4 regions of the Burkholderia aenigmatica genome follow, and region 1 is predicted to be linked to each of the others. Evidence: predicted binding sites of a transcription regulator. Region 1 holds the regulator's gene; each other region holds the start of a gene.
The links. Region 1 encodes FNR, which switches genes on or off when oxygen is low (the NO sensors DNR and NnrR bind a similar motif). Its sites were predicted from a motif close to TTGATNNNNATCAA; they were not measured.
Positions count from the first base shown of each region.

Region 2: ACN8ZM_RS23520 (TraR/DksA family transcriptional regulator) is a predicted target of FNR. The motif match lies at 2,563-2,576, and genes of this name have one in related genera.
Region 3: ACN8ZM_RS22695 (universal stress protein) is a predicted target of FNR. The motif match lies at 2,913-2,926, and genes of this name have one in related genera.
Region 4: clpB (ATP-dependent chaperone ClpB) is a predicted target of FNR. The motif match lies at 2,929-2,942, and genes of this name have one in related genera.

Region 1 is NZ_CP184469.1:2,993,540-2,998,267, reverse strand. It holds gene ACN8ZM_RS30565 (aldo/keto reductase) at 1-492, opposite strand, end outside; gene ACN8ZM_RS30560 (LysE/ArgO family amino acid transporter) at 879-1,499, opposite strand; gene ACN8ZM_RS30555 (LysR family transcriptional regulator ArgP) at 1,619-2,512, shown strand; gene fnr (fumarate/nitrate reduction transcriptional regulator Fnr) at 2,561-3,307, opposite strand; gene ACN8ZM_RS30545 (universal stress protein) at 3,411-3,878, opposite strand; gene ACN8ZM_RS30540 (DUF3005 domain-containing protein) at 4,464-4,728, opposite strand, start outside.
Region 2 is NZ_CP184469.1:1,439,563-1,444,290, forward strand. It holds gene ald (alanine dehydrogenase) at 1-26, shown strand, start outside; gene polX (DNA polymerase/3'-5' exonuclease PolX) at 81-1,847, opposite strand; gene ACN8ZM_RS23520 (TraR/DksA family transcriptional regulator) at 2,003-2,395, opposite strand; gene ACN8ZM_RS23525 (ABC transporter substrate-binding protein) at 2,731-3,504, opposite strand; gene ACN8ZM_RS23530 (acetyl-CoA C-acyltransferase) at 3,575-4,728, opposite strand, start outside.
Region 3 is NZ_CP184469.1:1,253,676-1,258,403, reverse strand. It holds gene ACN8ZM_RS22705 (response regulator) at 1-325, opposite strand, end outside; gene ACN8ZM_RS22700 (PAS domain S-box protein) at 322-2,433, opposite strand; gene ACN8ZM_RS22695 (universal stress protein) at 3,044-3,514, shown strand; gene ACN8ZM_RS22690 (cupin domain-containing protein) at 3,890-4,396, shown strand; gene ACN8ZM_RS22685 (DedA family protein/thiosulfate sulfurtransferase GlpE) at 4,583-4,728, shown strand, end outside.
Region 4 is NZ_CP184468.1:2,126,482-2,131,209, forward strand. It holds gene ACN8ZM_RS09930 (YidB family protein) at 1-155, shown strand, start outside; gene clpB (ATP-dependent chaperone ClpB) at 259-2,856, opposite strand; gene ACN8ZM_RS09940 (Rrf2 family transcriptional regulator) at 3,014-3,523, opposite strand; gene ACN8ZM_RS09945 (group III truncated hemoglobin) at 3,775-4,335, shown strand; gene ACN8ZM_RS09950 (molybdenum cofactor biosynthesis protein MoaE) at 4,402-4,728, opposite strand, start outside.

The DNA.
Region 1 (4,728 bases):
TTCGCGCAGCCGTGCGCCGCTGTAGTTCGATGCGCCGATGATCCGCACCTTGCCCGCGTCGATCAGCGTTTGATAGGCGCCGAGCGTTTCCTCGAGCGGGGCCGTATCGGCGAGATCGCTGTGCGAGAAATACAGGTCGATGTAGTCGGTCTGCAGGCGGCGCAGCGAATCGTCGGCGGCTTTCAGGATGTTGTCGCGGGTCAGCCCCGCGCGCGCGGCCAGCAGGCCCACCTTGGTCGAGATCACGACCTGTTCGCGCTTGCCGGAGCGCTTGAGCCACTTGCCGATGATCGTTTCCGATTCGCCGCCGCTGTTGCCGGGGGCCCAGGCCGAATAGACGTCGGCCGTGTCGATGAAGTTGATGCCGGTGTCGGCGAGCGCGTCGAGCAGCGCAAACGACGTGTTCTCGTCGACGGTCCAGCCGAAGACGTTGCCGCCGAACGCGAGCGGCGAAACCTGGATGTTCGACGTGCCGAGGGTGCGTAGTGCCATGTTCTGCTCCGATATCTGCGGGGTGACGGAATGGAACTGCGGGATGGGCCGAGACGATCACGGCGAGACGACGGGGTACGTGGTGCGGTCACGCCGTTGTCGCGGGACGCCGGACATTCTCGCCGATCGCTCCGATTCGTGCAGGCGGCGCGCCGTCGCGATGACGGACGGTTTGACGCAGTTGACGGACGACCTGTCCGTTGCGTGAGCGCTTCGTGTGGCTGCGTTCGATCGGGAACCGATTTTTGTCGCGGCTGGCGCGCCTGAGCGCGGAACCGCATGTGGGCGGGAGCGGGTGGAAGGGCGGGAGGGGAGATGCTCCGGCGTGGTGCCGGAGCGGGCGGGACGACGGGCGGCGAACGGCCGCCCGTGCGACGGTGAACCGGTCAGCGCAACTGTACGGCCGCGAGAAACAGCACCATGCTGCCGATCGCGCCGTCCAGCACGCGCCACGCGACAGCCTTGCGGAACCACGGTGCCAGCAGTCGCGCACCGTAGCCGAGCCCGAGGAACCACACGACGCTGACCGACATCGCACCGATCGCGAACGAGAGCCGCGTGCCTTCCGGCTCGCGTGCGCCGGCCGTGCCGATCAGCAGGAACGTATCGAGATACACGTGCGGGTTGAGCCACGTGAACGCGAGGGTCATCAGCACGATCGCCAGGCCGCTTTGCGGCGGCGGCGCGACCGCGTCGCCGCGCACGTCGAGCGTTTCGTGACCCGGCTTGAACGCGCGGCGCAGCGCGTTGATGCCGAACCATGCGAGATACGCGAGGCCGACGTACAGCACGACGTGGACGAAGGTCGGATAGCGTTCGACGAGCACCGATGCGCCGCCGACGCCCGCGCCGATCAGGATCATGTCGGACAGTGCGCACAGCAGCACGATCTTGCCGATATGCGAGCGCATGATGCCCTGCCGCAGCACGAAGGCGTTCTGCGCGCCGATGGTGACGATGAGCGATCCGCAGAGTGCGGCGCCGTGGGAAAAAGCGAGCCAGTTCATGGAGAGTGACAGCCGTAGAAGCAGTAGAAGCAGTGGACGGATGAATCGGGTAGCGCTAGTCTGCGGTCAGCATGAAAATAAGAGAAGCTAATTCACCTAATGCAGATTAAGGAAATCTAATGCTCGACTACGCGTTGCTCGATGCCCTCGCGGCCGTGATCCGGCACGGCTCGTTCGAGCGGGCAGCCAAGGAGCTGAATGTCACGGCGTCGGCGGTGTCGCAGCGCGTGAAGCTGCTGGAGGAACGGGTCGGCAGCGTGCTCGTCAAGCGCGGGCAGCCGTGCGTCGCGACGACGTCAGGGGCGCTGCTGTGCCGGCATACCGAGCGCGTGCAACTGCTCGAGGCCGAGCTGGGGGGCCGGATGCCGGCGCTGCCGGGTCAGATCGCGAGCGCGTGGCCGACGTTGCGTGTGGCCGTCAACGACGACAGCGTCGCGACGTGGTTCATCGACGCGGTCGGGCCGTTCTGCACGGAGCGCGAGACGTTGCTCGACCTCGTGATCGACGACCAGGATTACACGGCGTCGCGCATTCGCGACGGCAGCGTGCAGGGCGCCGTGACCGCGCAGGCCGAGCCGATCCAGGGGTGCCGGTCGGAGCGGCTCGGGCGCATCCGCTATCGCGCGGTGTGCTCGCCGGCGTTTTACGAGCGCTACTTCGGCGCGGGCATCACGCGCGATGCGCTGCGCCGCGCGCCGTGCGTGATGTTCAATCCGAAGGACGGGCTGCAGGCGCGTTTCATCCGGCGCGTGACGCGCGCGGATCTCGATCCGCCGCAGCACTGGATACCGCACGTCGCGGGCTACCTGCGTGCGTGCGAAACGGGATTGGGATGGGGAATGTGTCCGGACCGGATGGTCGACCGCCAGCTGGCGGCGGGCGAACTGGTCGACATGTCGCGCGGGCGAACCGTCGACATCGAGCTGTACTGGCAGAGCTGGCGCCTGTCGATCGGCTGGCTCGACGATTTCAGCGCGGCGCTGAAGGCGCGCGCCGCGCTGTTTCTCGACTGATCGGTGAGGCGAGGCGGGTGGCGCGCGCGAGGGGCGCGCCGTGTGGCATCAGAGGTGCTGCAGGCCGTCGAAATCGACGATCTGGACGTGGCGGCCCTGCATTTCGATCAGGCCGCGCTTCTGGAATTTCGACAGCGTGCGGCTGACCGTTTCGAGCGTCATGCCGAGGTAGCTGCCGATGTCTTCGCGCGTCATCCGCAGGTTGAACTCCGACGGCGAGTAACCGCGCTTCAGGTAGCGCGACGATACGTCGAGCAGGAACGCGGCGACGCGTTCTTCGGCATTGAGCGAACCGAGCAGCATCGTTTGCGACGTTTCGCGCACGATCTGTTCGCTCATCAGCTTGTGCATGCGCAGCTGCATCGAACCGGCTTCCGAGCACAGCGTCTTGAGCGCGCTGTACGGGATCACGCAGACGGAACTGTCTTCCAGCGCGACCGCGGTGCGCGGATGCGTGTCGTCGCAGATGCCGTCGAGGCCGAGCGCTTCGCCGGCGAGATGCAGGCCGGTGACCTGCTCGCGGCCGTCGTGGCGCGTCGCGACGGTTTTCAGCGAACCCGAACGCACCGCGTATAGGTTGTCGAATGCGTCGCCTTCGCGGAACAGCGCTTCGCCGCGCTTGACGGGGCGCGCCGCGCAGATGACCGACTCGAGGCGACTGAGCGCTTCGGGCGCCAGGCCCTGCGGCATGCACAGATGCCGCATGGCGCACGTCGAGCAGTGCGCAGCCTGGCGAGGAGCCCAACTGCCGGCATGAGGCGTGGCGGCGGGACGTGTAGCGACGGGCGTCAGCATGATCGTTTACTCCGGCGTTGAATCGACGGAATCATTGTCCCACCGCAACTTGCGGCTGTCGGGTGACAAAACGTCGCGACCGGCCGCGCATGCCGAACGCCGTTCATGCAGCCGGTTCGTCGACGTTGGCGGCCGCCGGAATCAGCAGCACGGGCAGCGTGGCGTGGCGTACGCATTGCTCGGCGATGCTGCCGAGCACGAGGCGGCGGAACCCGCGGCGGCCGTGCGTGCCGAGCACGATGAGATCGGCATCGAACGCTTTCGCGCCGTCGAGGATCAGCGACGATACGTCGTTGAGCGACGTCGCTTCGCTCAGCTTCGTCTCGCCTTTCACGCCCGCTGCCTGCATCAGCGTCGTGAAGTCCTTCGCGAGTGCGTTGCCTTGCGCGACGAGCTGATCGCGCAGCACGGACGGATCGTAGCCGGGCACGTTGTAGTAGATCGCGGCGTTCTCGACCACGTAGAACGGTTGCAGCTCGGCGCCGTGCGATTTCGCGAGCGCCAGCGCGGCATCGAACGCATGGCGGGACGTGTCGCTGCCGTCGACGGCAACCAGAATACGCTTGTACATAGTGTCTCCGAGTGGCGGGTTGAAACGAAGTCGGCCGGATGGCCGATCGGGCGGGGCAATGCACACTGCTGCGAGGCAGAGTAAACCAATGACCGGGACTTTGCAGTGAGGTGCCGGCCGTGCCGCGTGGCGGTGCCGCTGCCGTTTCTGCGGCGCACGGCCATGCACGTGGCGCATGCTGCGCCGCGCGCCGTGTGACGCGTGTCGTGCAGCGTGGTCGCCGCCGCCGTCCGCAGCGTCGACCGGATGGCGTGCGCAAGCATCGGTGTTACGTGCGGCACGTGCACCCGCATCGCCGCGCACGCCGGTCGCATCGACACGGCGCGACAGTCACGCGGACGCATCGCCGCCATCGCCATTCAATCGCAACCGTGCCGTTTCGACATGACCTCGATCAACGCATGTGCGTTGGTACGATTCACGGCATGCATGAAATCGCCGGTGCCGCTGCGCGGAATCGTCCGCTGTTGCAGCGCGCGGTTACCCGTGCGCGGTCGGCGCACAGTGGCGCGCGCCGATCCCCGGCCATCGGCCGTCGGCCGATGCCGGTTCGCAAACGAACGATCGATTCAAACGCCGCGCCCGCTACCCCGGTACGGACGTCAGCTCGAATACGCGCTCCGGCCGCCGCTGGTGGCCGGGCCAGTACGCGCTGCCGTACATCCGGTGGACGGGGCCGAACAGCGCATCGCTCATGGGCTGCGGCGCGTCGAAGCCTTTCTCGACCACCATGTAGCCCGCCCGCAGCGCGAACGCCGGATGATTGCCGCCGGGGCGGCTGTCGAAACCGGCGAAGCCGTCGCCGGCTTCCGGCATCGCATTGACGAGCGACGCGTTGCTGCGCGTGATC
Region 2 (4,728 bases), 1.6 Mb from region 1:
TGCCGGCGGCCGACGTGCTGGCATGACGTGACCGCGTTCACGCATGGCTGATGGCTGGCGGCACGCGCCGCCGGCCGCGTTCACGCGCCCTTCGCGCCGCTGCGCTTCGACGCGCCGTCCGCCCCCATCGTGCGTGCAAGCAGCGGCCTCAACTGCGCAAGCGTGCGCGTGTTCAGCACGTCGGGCCGCGTGAGCCAGCCGCGCCGCGCCTGATCGACGCCGTACGCGAGATTGTCGAGTTCGTCCGTGCTGCACGCATCCGAGCCGATCGCCACCGGCACGCCGGCCTTCGCGGCCTCACGGCACCAGATGTCCGGCAGGTCGAGCCGCCGCGGCTGTGCATCGAGTTCGACGAAGCAGCCGCGCGCCGCGGCGTGCGCGATCACGCGCGGCACGTCGAGTTCGCATGCATCTCGCTCGCCGAGCACGCGGCCGGTCGGGTGCGCGAGAATCGTGAAATGCGGATGGTCCATCGCGCGCAGCATGCGCGCGGTCTGCGCGTCGCGCGACAGCGCGAAGCCGTCGCGTACCGCACCGACCACGAGATCGAGCCGGCCGAGCAGCGCATCGGGCACATCGAGACTGCCGTCCTCGCGAATGCCGGCCTCCACGCCCTTGAGCAGCACGAAATCGTCGAACGACGCATTGACGCGATCGATCTCGTCGAGTTGCCGGGCCAGCCAGTCGAAGCTGTCGCGGCCGCCGCCGGCATGCGGCGCCCGGTCGGTGATGGCCAGGTACGCGAACCCGCGTGCGCGTGCTGCATCGGCCATCGCGCGCAGGCTGTTGCGGCCGGCCGATGCGTCGGTATGCGCATGCAGATCGCCGTGGACGTGCTTGCGCTCGACCAGCGCCGGCAGCGTGCCCGCGCGCGCCGCGTCAATCTCGCCGCGATCCTCGCGCAATTCGGGCGGCACGTCGTGCAGCCCGATCGCCGCATAGACCGACGCCTCGGTCGCGCCCGCGATCCGTTCGTCGCCGCGAAACACGCCGTATTCGTTGATCTTCAACCCGCCGGCCTGCGCGATCCTGCGCAACGCGATGTTGTGCGCCTTCGATCCGGTGAAGTAGACGAGCGCCGCGCCGAACGCATCGGCATCGACGACGCGCAGGTCGACCTGCAACCCGCTGGCGAGCACGACGCTCGACTTCGTCTTGCCGTGCGCCAGCACGCGCGCCACCTCGCCATAGCCGACGAATGCTTCGGCGACGGTGACCGGATCGCGTGCGGTGACCAGGATGTCGAGATCGCCGACCGTCTCGCGGCGGCGGCGGAAACTGCCGGCCGGCACGGCCTTGCCGACGCCCGCGATCGCGCGCAGGCGTTCGAGCAGCGGCAGCAGCGAATGCGCCGCATCCGGCAGCAGGAAGCGTTGGGGGTCGCGCTTCAGCCGGTCGTCGATCGCTTCGAGCAGATGTGCTTCGGTTTTCGCGCCGAAGCCCGGCAGCTCGCGCACGTGCCCGCTCTTCGCTTCCGCGCGAAGCTGCTCGAGCGAATCGACGTGCAGTGCGTCATGCAGCGCCTTCACGCGTTTCGCGCCGAGCCCCGGCACGTCGAGCAGTTCGACGATCGCGCCCGGCAACGCGTGGCGCAGCGTTTGCTGCAGCTCGCAGGTGCCGGTCGCGGCGATCTCGCGCAGCTTCGACGCGAGATCAGGCCCGATCGACGGAATCTTCCCGAGATCGTCGCCGTTCGCGATCATCGTCGAGATATCGCGCCCGTAGTCGGCAATCGTCCGTGCGGCGTTGCGATAGGCACGCACCCGGAACGGATTGGCGCCCTGGATCTCGAGCATGTCGGCGATCTCGGCGAACACGGCCGCACACCCGGCATTGTGGATCGGCATGATCGGCGTGGCTCCCTTCCACGTGGATGGCGCCGCGCGCGTGCGCGACGGCGTCTGCCCACCCGGCGCCGCATGCTGACGCCGCCGGGCGCCCGTTCATCATCGTACGCCGGCCGCGCATCGCGTGCAGCGCCGTTGCGGTCGCGTCGTCGGAATCAGAGGGAGGCGCGCGGCGTCGTGGCGTAGTGCCGCTCGTAGATCGACTGGCAATGCGTGCAGCGTTCGGCGGCCGGGCGCGCCAGCAGGCGCTCGTAGCCGACCGAGCCGTCGCAGTCGATGCATTCGCCGTAGCTGCCGTCGCGCATCCGCTGCTGGGCGCGACCGATCGCGCGCAGTTCGGTCAGCTTCATGCCGATCAACGCATGATCGACGTCGACGAACAGATCCGCATTCGCCTCGTCGCCCTCGTCCGGCGCCGCGCCGGCAAGGTCTGCGTAGGATTCCGACGCACGCTGGTCTTCGCTCGTGCGGATCTCCGCACGCAACGTCTGCTCGCTCTCGTTCAGCCGCTGTTTCAGCGTCTGCCGTTGTTGTTGGTCGAGCGCCATGGCCGTCTCTCCTGTTCCGGGTTCCGCGCGGGGCATTGCGGCGCGCGGTGTCGCGCCGGTGCGCGGCGGGCAGGCGTCACCGCCTGCCACCGTGTCCGGATCTGCGGCCGGAGACAACAAGTGCCGGACGCATTCGACGCAGGATAAACCCATTGAACACGCATGTGTTGACCGGAATCAGCGTGCACTGCAGCGTTCGGCATGCGTTTCGTGAAACTGGGGACGGACGCGAAATCACGACACGATCGCCAGGCGAAGCAACGCCGCCGATGGCGAGCGCAGGCGCGAACGCCGCGCCCGCCGCCGGCTTGCCACGACCCGGGTGGACTGCGGGCTCAGCGTACGTCCTCGCCGAGCCACTGCTTGCTGATCGCCCCGTACTCGCCGTCCTTGAGCATCGTATCGAGCGCGGCGTTGATCGCATCCAGCAGTTTCGGGCTGTCCTTGCGCACCGCGATCCCCATCTTCTCCGGATACAGCAGCGGCCCGGCCGGCTTCGCGTCGACATGCTTGTCGCGTATCGTCAGGATGCCCGCGATGCGGTCCGTCACGAATCCTTCGATACGGCGGTTCTGCAAGTCGATCAGGATGTCGGGCAGCCCCTTGTAGGTCTTCACCTGCACGTCGGGCCGATTCTTGCGCAGCCACGCCTCGTACGTCTCGCCGAGCGTGACACCGATCACCTTGCCCTTCAGCTGCCCGATGTCCTGCACCGTGCTGCCCTTCGGCACGAAGAGTTGCGCGCCCGAACGATAGTACGACCGCGTGAAATCCACGGCCTTCAACCGCTCGTCGGTGATGGCCAGGCTCCCGATCACGGCGTCGTACTTGCCGGCCAGCAACCCGCCGACGATGCCGTCCCACGCGGTCATGACCGGGACCGGCTTCGCGCCAAGCCGGTTCGCGACGCGGTTGCCGATATCGACGTCGAAGCCGGTCAGCTTGCCCGACTCGTCGATGAAGCTGAAGGGCGGATACTTGCCGGTCAGCGCGAACGTCAGGTTGCCGGTCTGCCGGACCCTGTCGAGATCGTCGGCGTGCGCCGCGATGCTCGCGGCACCGATGAGCGCCGCGCAGGCCACCCTCGTCAATCGTTGCATCAAAGTCATTTCCAGTCTCCAGAATGTCGATTTGATCGTGAATCGAACGCATCGAGGCGTTCGACGTGGCATCGCGCGGTCACTCGCGGTGCGCGACCTCGAACAACGCGGCGGCGCCCTGCCCGCCGCCGATGCACATCGTGACGACGACACGGCGTACGCCACGCCGCGCCCCTTCGAGCAACGCATGCCCGACCATCCGCACGCCGGTCATCCCATACGGATGACCGAGCGCTATGCTTCCGCCGTTGACATTGACGGTTTCATACGACAGTCCGAGCGCATCGACGCAATGCACGACCTGCGATGCGAACGCTTCGTTGAGTTCCCACAGGTCGATATCGGCAGCAGACAGCCCCGTGCGCGCGAGCAGCTTGTGGACGGCCGGCACGGGGCCCACGCCCATCTCGTCGGGCCGGCAGCCGGCGACCGCGCACGCGATCATGCGTCCGAGCGGCGGGGTGTCCAGCGTCCGCAGCATCGCACCGGATACGACCGCGCAGGCGGCCGAACCGTCCGCGAGCGCACAGGCATTGCCGGCCGTCACGGTGCCCCCGTCACGCACAGCATCGAGCGCGGCCAGCGCGTCGGCCGACGTACCGGGGCGCCTGCACTCGTCTTCGCTCACGCGCAGCGTGCGCGGCACGCTGTCGCCGCTCGCCTTGTCCCGCTCGAGCTTGCGCACATCGACCGCGACGATTTCGTCGCGCAGCCAGCCCGCTTGGGCCGCATGCGCCGCACGATGCTGGCTGAGCGCCGCGTAGTCGTCCTGTGCGCGACGTGACACGCGATATCGACTCGCGACCACATCCGCCGTCTCGACCATCGGCATATAGGCATCGGCGTGTCGGGCCAGCAACTGTTCGTCCTGCTGACGATAGCGATTCATGTTCGCGTTCTGGACGAGGCTGATCGATTCGACGCCACCCGCCAGAATCGCGTCGGCTTCGCCACCGGCGATTCGCGCCGACGCCATGGCCACCGCCATCAGTCCCGACGCGCATTGCCGGTCGACCGTCATGCCCGCTACGCTGACGGGCAGATCCGCCGCCAGCGCCGCCATCCGGCCGACGTTGTAATACTGCGTGCCTTCCGGCAATGCGCAGCCGAGCATCACGTCGTCGATCCGTTCCGGATCGAGACCGCTGCGCGCCACCGCGGCGCGTAACGACAGGGCCGCCAGGGTCGGCGACGTCGTGTCGTTGAACGCGCCGCGAAACGCACGCCCGATCG
Region 3 (4,728 bases), 1.7 Mb from region 1:
CGCTCGCGCTTTCCTTCGTCAGATACCCGGACGCACCCGCGCGGAACGCGCGCACCGCGTATTGCTGCTCCGCGTGCATGGTCAGCACGAGGACGCGCAGCGCGGGCTTCTCGTCCTTGATCTGCTTGATCAGTTCGACGCCGTTGCGGCCCGGCATCGACAGGTCGAGCACGAGCACCTGCGCGGGCGTGGCGCGCACGAGCGCGATCGTCGACGGGCCGTCGCAGGCTTCGCCGGCCACCTCGAATCCGGTGGCGTTCTGGAGGATGTGCCGCAGACCGTCGCGTACGAGCGTATGGTCGTCGGCGATGAGCACCTTGATCATATGATGAGCGTTTCCTGTTGTACGGTACTGAGCGGGAGGGCGACGGTGATCGAGAAACCGCGCGCGAGCGCGGTGTCGATCGTCACGGTGCCGCCCAGCATGTGGGCGCGTTCGCGAATGCCGATCAGGCCGAACGATTTGTCTTCGTGGGCCGTGCCGCCGCGCGCCGAGCCGCGGCCGTTGTCCGCGACGCGCAACACGCAGAAGCCTTCCTCGACGTCGAGCCGCAGCGCGACGCGCGTTGCATCCGCGTGGCGCGCGACGTTCGTCAGCGCTTCCTGCACGATCCGGAACAACGTGGTCGCGCCCGCGCTGGTGAATGTGAGGCCGCCCGTTTCGATGTGCCGCTCGACATCGATCCCGTAGCGGTTCGTGAAATCGTTCGCGAGCCATTCGATCGCGGGCACGAGGCCGAGATCGTCGAGCATCACGGGCCGCAGGTCGGCCGCGATGCGCCGCACCGACGCGACCGTCGCGTCGATCAGCCGCCGCATGCCCTGCAGATGCCCGAGCACGCCCTCGTCGGGCGGCGCATGGCGGGGGCCGCGCAACTGCTGCTCGACCACCGACAGATCCATCTTCAGCGCGGTGAGTTGCTGGCCGAGGTCGTCATGCAGTTCGCGCGCAATGCGGGTCTTTTCCTCTTCGCGCACGTTCTGCAGGTTCGCCGACAGTTCGCGCAATTCCTCGCGCGACTGCTTCAGCGCGTTCTCGGCACGCTGCCGCTCGGTGATGTCGCGCAGCATCACGGTGTAGAGCTTGCCCGACGCATCGCGGATCTGCGAGATCGACGCCTCGATCGGGAATTCCTCGCCATTGGCGCGCAGCCCGAACAGCACCCGCTGGCGACCCATCTGCCGCTCGGATACGCCCGTCACGCCGAACTGGTCGACGTGCTTCGCGTGCGCGGCGCGGAACCGCTCGGGGATGAAGCGCGACAGCGGCGCACCGATCGCCTCCATCGCGGACACGCCGAACACCTGCTCGGCCATCGGATTGAAGATCACGACCGTCTGCTTTTCGTCGATCGTGATGATCGCTTCCATCGACGAACGGATGATGCCCATCATCCGCGCTTCGTTGAGGATGCCGCGGCTGCTCGCGCCGGAATCGGCGGTGCCGGCGCGGCCGCGCAGCAGCGCATGGATGAGCACGGCGAACGCGATCGACGCGATCAGCCCCGCGGTGAGCACGGTGCCGGCCGCGCGTTGCGCGCCCGTTGCGCTCGGACGACCGTCCGCGGAATAGGTGAGCGTCAGCACGGTGCCGCCAAAATTCAGCTCGTCGGTGCGCCGCATCAGGTCGGGCGATGCCGACGCCTCGTCGGTCGTCGTTTCGACGCTGACGATCGCGCGCCGATCGCCGCCGGCGGTAATCCACACGTCGATCCCGCGCTCCGCGTCGAGTGCGCGCTCGATCAGGCGCCGCGGGCTCAACGCCGCGAACAGCACCCCGTCGGCGCCGGCTTCGCGCGTACCGGGCGGTGTGCCGGCCGCATGCGGCGACGCGACGGCCGGCAGGAACAGCGTGAAAGTGCGGGCGTCGCGGGACGTGTCGTCGTCGGCCGGGTGGACGCCGAGTGCGATGTCGCCGGTCTGCAGCGCGCGCGCGAGCGGTGCCGCGTCGGACGCGCCGAAGCGCACGACGGGCGAATTCGACGCCGGTGCGCTGAGCGCGGCGGTCGCGAGCGTGCCGGCCGGCATCGGCTTCGCGCCGGCGAGGGCGGTGCGCGTCGCGGGCGCCAGCGGTGCATAGCCGATCTGGCGGACCGGCGAGCGGGCGCTGTCGAGATCGAGCGTGTCCGCATACCGACGCCATTGCTCGGGCGTCATGCCCGGGACGAGGCTGAACGCGCCGCGCGCGCCTTCGAGCACGGCCACGCCGGATTGCAGCTCGTGGCGGAGCATCGCGGTCACGTGCGACGTGCGGCGTTCGAAACGCGTATGGACGGCGCCTTGCCACTGGTCGCGCACGAGCAGCGCGACGCCGAGCGACAGCGCCGCGCCGGCGCACAGCGTAACGACGCCGGCCGCGAGCGGCTGGCGTAACATGATCTGGAGGCGCGTGGGCCCTCGGGCGTCACGCGTCGGGGTTCCACTTGCGGTCATTCGATGGCCATTCTGTTGTCGGGGGCCGCCTAAGGGCCTGTTTGCGCTTATAACGGACTTGCGCTGGCCCCCAGAAGGGCCGAGCGCAAGGAATGCGACGAAGCGAATACTCGACGTATTCGCGAGGAGTATGACGCCGCGATCGGCCCTTCTGGGGGCCAGCCCCGCGAATGAATTTTCCAAGACAGGGGAACGTGCCTTGCCGGCCGTATTGCGGCGTCGATCGTCGCTTGTTTGGCGCGGCCAAACGGCGCTCCTCACTCCTTGCACTACGGCCGGCAAGGCACGTTCGCAAGTCCGTTATAGGCGTAAACAGGCCCTTAGCACGGGGGCAGCGCAGCAAAACCGGTCAAAACTCGCACCGGCTGCACGCAACGTCTATTTTCAAGATGAAATTGTGCGCGATTTACACGTTTTTTGTAATGGGGTCACTAGAAATTGCGGCAACTGGCGTGAAGCAGCGGGCGCGCCGGCCGCGTTTGACGCGCATCAACGGGCGCGTCGGCACGTGGGGCAGACTGTTCGGCAGGCCAGCCGGCACCGGGCCGGGTGGCGATAACGGGCCGTCGTCGCGCAATGCGCGACGCGTGCCCGGTCGGAGGGACGGACCATGTACAAGCGGATTTTCGTCGGGCTCGATGGCAGCCCGAGTGCGCGTCTCGCGCTGAACGAGGCGATCCGGATCGCGGCGGCGTCCGGCGGTGAAGTCACCTGCGCGTATGTCGTCGAGCATCGGCCGCAGCTCGTCGACGTCGATGCGGGCTTCGCGGCCGCGCGCGCCGGCGATGCGGCCGCGACCGATGCCGCGACGCCGGTGCTCGACGATGCGAAAGCGGTGCTCGCGCAGGAGCATGTGCCAGGCACCGTGCGCGCGCTCGACGCATACGGCGAGGATGTCGCCACGGTGCTGATGCGCACGGCGGCCGAAGCCGACGCCGACCTGATCGTGATGGGCACGAGCGGGCGGCACGGCCTGCGCCGGTTGCTGCTCGGCAGTGTCGCCGAATCGCTGCTGCGCGCGGCCGACCGGCCCGTGCTGCTGGTGCGGCACAGCGAGCCCGGCGCGTCGGCGGCTGCGTGACGCACGCGGCACGGCGCTGGCGCATGAGCGGTCGCGGCCGGCAACGGTCGCGCGCCTGCGCCGGATGACGGCCTGTTGAAACGGAAACGCACGACGCGCCGGTCGACGCACGGCGTGTGAGCGCGGCTGTCGTTTCTGTCGCATCGGCCGGGCGAGGGCGGCGCGCCCGATGCACGTTCCCGGGCGCAATCCCGCGCCCGCGGTTGCATCCCGACACGCAGTTCTGGCAGCATCGACCGGTGTCCGCTTGTTCGCCGCGCGCATGGCAGCGGCGATCGACGCAGCGGCATCCGGCGGAATACGGTCGCGGTCGTGACGAGCGAAGCGAGGCCGCGCACCGGTTCCGGGTTCCTTACCTTACCGACGTCATCCGCCATGCCGATTTCCGCTACCGACCTGATTCGCCAGTTCGACCTGCAGCCGCATCCCGAAGGCGGCTATTTCCGCGAAACCTATCGTGCGACCGATTCGGTCGTGCGTCCGGCCGACGGTGCGCCACGCGCCGCGTCGACGGCGATCTACTACCTGCTGTGCGACGGCGCGTATTCGTCGTGGCACCGGATCCGTTCCGACGAGGTCTGGCATTTCTACGCGGGCGACCCGATCGAGGTGTGGGTGCTCGACGAGCGCGACGGGTTGACGATCCACCGGCTCGGCAATCCGCTCACGCATCCGGGCACCGTGTTCCAGGCGGTCGTGCGGGCCGGGAGCTGGTTCGGCGCGCGCTGCGCAGCGCCGGAGCACGTTGCGCTCGTCGGCTGCACGGTGGCGCCGGGCTTCGAGTTCGCGGAATTCGAACTGGCCGACGCGGCCGCGCTGGCCGCCGCGTTTCCCGACTACGCGGAATACGTCGTGCAGCTTGCTCAGCGCACGGACATGTGACCGTCACGGTGGTGCAGCCTAATGGCGCGAAGCCCGTGCCGATGGCGCGTGTTCAGCGCGATCGCGGCCAAACCCGTTTAGAATGCCGTGATGCATCAGGTCGGTTGCGGACGTGCCGCGGCGGCCGGTGCCCAGCCGTACCGACGGCCCCCGTCGCGCGGCCGCATGTCTTCCAGGAGCGCCGCCGTGTGGCACTTTCCCATCGCTATTCCATCGTCGCTCGGCCCGTGGGCCGTGTTCGCGAGCGTGTTGATCACGCAGCTCGGTGTGCCGGTGCCGGCCGTGCCGATGCTGATTCTCGGCGGCACGATGGCGGCAATGGGGCAGGCGTC
Region 4 (4,728 bases), on a different replicon from region 1:
CGACCGTGCTCGCGCAGGTGCTGCCGCACGTCGTCAACCACGCGACGCCGGACGGCGCGGTGCCGGCCGACGGCCAGGCGCAGGTCGACCCGTCGAACGTGCTCGGCTCGCTGTCGCAGATCGCCGGCATGTTCGGCGGCAACAAGCAGGGCTGACGCGCCGCGTCGTTGCGACGCTCCATAAGCAAACACCCCGCCGAGGCGGGGTGTTTGTTTTTGCGCGCCCGGTGCGAACCGGGCGGCGGCCAATGGCCTGCGATCAGTGAACGACGCGGTCGAACACGAACTTGCCGTCGTGGACGTCGACCGGAATCACGTCCTTCGGACCGAAGCGGCCCGCGAGGATGAGCTTCGCGACCGGGTTCTCGATCTCCTGCTGGATCGCGCGCTTCAGCGGACGCGCACCGAACAGCGGATCGTAGCCGACCTTGCCGATCTGTTCGAGCGCTGCTTCCGACACGTCGAGCGCCATGTCGAGCTTCGCGAGCCGTTCGTGCAGGCGTGCGAGCTGGATCTTCGCGATCGACTCGATGTTGCTGCGGTCGAGCGCATGGAACACGACGACGTCGTCGATCCGGTTCAGGAACTCGGGGCGGAAATGCTGCTTCACCTCGAGCCACACTGCGTCCTTGATCTCTTCCTGCGGCGCACCCGTCATCGCCTGGATCACCTGCGAGCCGAGGTTCGACGTCATCACGATCACCGTGTTCTTGAAGTCGACCGTGCGCCCCTGCCCGTCCGTCATGCGGCCGTCGTCGAGCACCTGCAGCAGCACGTTGAACACGTCCGGATGCGCCTTCTCGATCTCGTCGAGCAGGATCACGCTGTACGGCTTGCGGCGCACGGCTTCCGTCAGGTAGCCGCCTTCCTCGTAGCCGACATAGCCCGGCGGCGCGCCGATCAGCCGCGCGACGCTGTGCTTCTCCATGAACTCGCTCATGTCGATGCGGATCAGGTGCTCTTCCGAATCGAACAGGAACGACGCCAGCGCCTTGCACAGCTCGGTCTTGCCGACCCCCGTCGGGCCGAGGAACAGGAACGAGCCGTACGGACGGTTCGGATCGGCGAGACCCGCACGCGAACGGCGGATCGCATCGGCCACCGCACTGATCGCCTCGTGCTGGCCGACCACGCGCTCATGCAGCTTTTCCTCGATGTGCAGCAGCTTCTCGCGTTCGCCCTGCATCATCCGCGACACCGGGATCCCGGTCGAACGCGACACGACTTCCGCGATTTCCTCGGCGCCGACCTGCGTGCGCAGCAGGCGCGGACGCGTCGGGTTGTGCTGCTCCTGCTCTTCGGCCTGCGTGACCTGCTTCAGTTGCGCCTCGAGCTGCGGCAGCTTGCCGTACTGCAACTCGGCAACCTTCTCCAGCTTGCCGTCACGCTGCAGCCGCGCGATGTCCGCACGCACCTTCTCGATTTCTTCCTTGAGCTGCGCGCTACCCTGCACCGCGGCCTTCTCGGCGGTCCAGATCTCCTCGAGGTCCGCATATTCGCGGCCGAGGCGGTCGATCTCTTCCTCGATCAGCTGCAGGCGCTTCTGCGACGCTTCGTCCTGCTCCTTCTTCACGGCTTCGCGCTCGATCTTCAGCTGGATCAGACGACGGTCGAGCTTGTCCATCTCTTCGGGCTTCGAATCGATTTCCATCTTGATCTTCGAAGCGGCTTCGTCGATCAGGTCGATGGCCTTGTCGGGCAGGAAACGATCCGTGATGTAGCGGTGCGACAGCTCGGCCGCGGCGACGATCGCCGGGTCGGTGATGTCGACGCCGTGGTGCAGTTCGTACTTCTCCTGCAGCCCGCGCAGGATCGCAATCGTCGCCTCGACGCTCGGCTCGTCGACGAGCACCTTCTGGAAGCGGCGTTCGAGCGCAGCATCCTTCTCGATGTACTTGCGGTATTCGTCGAGCGTGGTCGCGCCGATGCAGTGCAGCTCGCCGCGCGACAGCGCCGGCTTCAGCATGTTGCCCGCATCCATCGCGCCTTCGGCCTTGCCCGCGCCGACCATCGTGTGGATTTCGTCGATGAAGACGATCGTCTGGCCTTCGTCCTTCGCGATGTCGTTGAGCACCGCCTTCAGGCGCTCCTCGAATTCACCGCGATACTTCGCGCCTGCGAGCAGTGCGGCCATGTCGAGCGACAGCACGCGCTTGCCCTTCAGCGTCTCGGGCACTTCGCCGTTGACGATCCGCTGCGCGAGCCCTTCGACGATCGCGGTCTTGCCGACGCCCGGCTCGCCGATCAGCACCGGGTTGTTCTTGGTGCGGCGCTGCAGGATCTGGATCGACCGGCGGATTTCGTCGTCGCGGCCGATCACCGGATCGAGCTTGCCCGCACGGGCGCGCTCGGTCAGGTCGACGGTGTATTTCTTCAGCGCCTCGCGCTGGCTTTCCGCGTCCTGGCTGTGCACCTGCGAGCCGCCGCGCACGGCGGCGATCGCGGCTTCCAGCGCCTTGCGCGTGAGGCCGTGCTGGCGCGCGAGCTTGCCGGCGTCGCCCTTGTCGTCGGACACGGCGAGCAGGAACATCTCGCTCGCGATGAACGTGTCGTTGAGCTTCTGCGCTTCCTTGTCGGCCTGGTTCAGCAGCCCGGCCAGCTCACGGCCGATCTGGATGTCGCCACCCGTGCCCGTCACTTGCGGCAGGCGCGAGATGGCCTCGTTCAGCGCGCCTTGCAGCGCCTGAATGTGAACGCCCGCGCGCGACATCAGCGAGCGGGCGGAGCCGTCCTGCTGCGCGACCAGCGCCGCGAGAACGTGAACGGGTTCGATGTATTGATTGTCGCGGCCTGCCGCGAGGCTTTGCGCGTCCGCGAGTGCTTCCTGGAACTTGGTGGTGAGCTTGTCGATTCTCATTTAGTCGAGACCTCCAATTTTCGATTAACACCAAGATGAGGATGGTTATGCGGCTTTCAAGCGAAATTCGGGTTGATTCAGCGCAAAAATCGATGGATGTCCCTGAAGCGGCCCGGGGACGGGCCACGGCCGGATCGCAACGCTCGGCGCGTGCTTGTCAGCCCGCCGTCGACGGCGGCTCGATGGATGCGGCCGCGTCTTCCGTCACGACACGCACGCGCACGGCCGGACGGATGCCGAGCAATGCGACGAGCGGCTCAGCGTGTTCGACCAGCTCGCCGAGCGTGTGACGGTCGAGTTCGGCGAAGAACGCATCGCGCGCGGCCGCCAGCACACCCTTCAGGCGGCACTGCGGCTCGATCACGCAGCCACGCGACTCGCCCTCGGCCGCGAAGCAGCCGACCAGCGCGAAATCGTTCTCGGTTTCGCGCACGACCTGGCCGACGGTCAGTTGCAGCGATTCGGGGAACAGTCGCAGCCCGCCGTTGCGGCCGCGAACGGTGTCGACCCATCCGAGCTCGCCGAGCTGCTGCACGACTTTCATCAGATGGTTCTTCGAGATGCCGTAGGCATCCGAGATCTCCTGGATCGTCGCGAGTCCATCGCCGCGCACGGCAAGGTACAGCATCACGCGAAGCGAATAGTCGGTGTAGTCGGTGAGTCTCATGGGCGAATACGGAAAAGATCGATCATGCCCCGATTACGTGAGCCGGGCCGATCGGGATGCGCACGGGGCCGACTAGTGGCCCTGTTCCGCGGCCCCGGGTTGCCGGGATGGCGCGCGCGCAATAAGATTCATGACATCTACACGTTTTTCAGGGGGTGCTGGACGCTATTTTGCGTCAAAATCCGGCCGGCGTCCTCCACGATGCCCGCGCCGCCACCCCGTCGTTGCCCCTCTCTCCCGGCCCTTTTGCCATGACCGTCCTGCCCGCCTCGCCCGATACCGCACCGGCCCGCCCTCGCGACACCGAGCCGACCGAAGAGAACATTCGCGATCTCGTCTACGCGTTCTACGACCGCGTACGCGCCGATCCGCTGCTCGGGCCCGTGTTCGACGCGAAGCTGGCCGGCCGCTGGGACGACCACCTGCCGAAGATGGTCACGTTCTGGTCGAGCCTCGTGCTCGGCACCAAGGGCTATCGCGGCAACGTGCAGCAGGCGCACCAGCCGCTCGACGGGATCGAGCCGACCCATTTCAGCCGCTGGCTGTCGCTGTTCCTGAAGACCGTCGAGGCGCGCTACGCGCCGCCCGCGGCGATCCGCTTCATGGAACCCGCGCTGCGGATCGCGCAGAGCCTGCAGTTGAGCCGGTTCGGCTGGGACTACCAGATTCCGCCCGAGCAGCAGGCGCTGCTCGACGCGATCGCGCCGCGCCGTCGCGACGCGGGCGACGATCCGCACGCGTTGCCGTCGCGTGCCCGCGGCGAGCCGTTTCCGACGAAGATCATCGGGCGCAGCACCGACCCGGACGCGTAACGGGTAGCCGCCACGCGCGACCCTTGCGCGCATGTGGCATCTCGCCGCACGACGCAGGCGCCACGCTCAGCGCCGCGTGTTGCCCGATTCGATGCCCCAGCGCGCGAGCGCGGCATCGTCGGTGCTGCGCGCATCGACCCAGCGCTCGCCATCCGGCGTGGTTTCCTTCTTCCAGAACGGCGCTTCGGTCTTCAGGTAGTCCATCACGAACTCGCACGACGCGAACGCATCGCCGCGGTGCGACGCAACCGTCGCAACCATCACGATCTGGTCGAGCGGCAAAAGCCTGCCGACCCGATGCACGATCGCGACGTCGATGCCCGGCCAGCGCCGGCCGGCCTCGGCGGCGATCTTCTCGAGCGCCTTCTCGGTCATTCCCGGATAGTGCTCGAG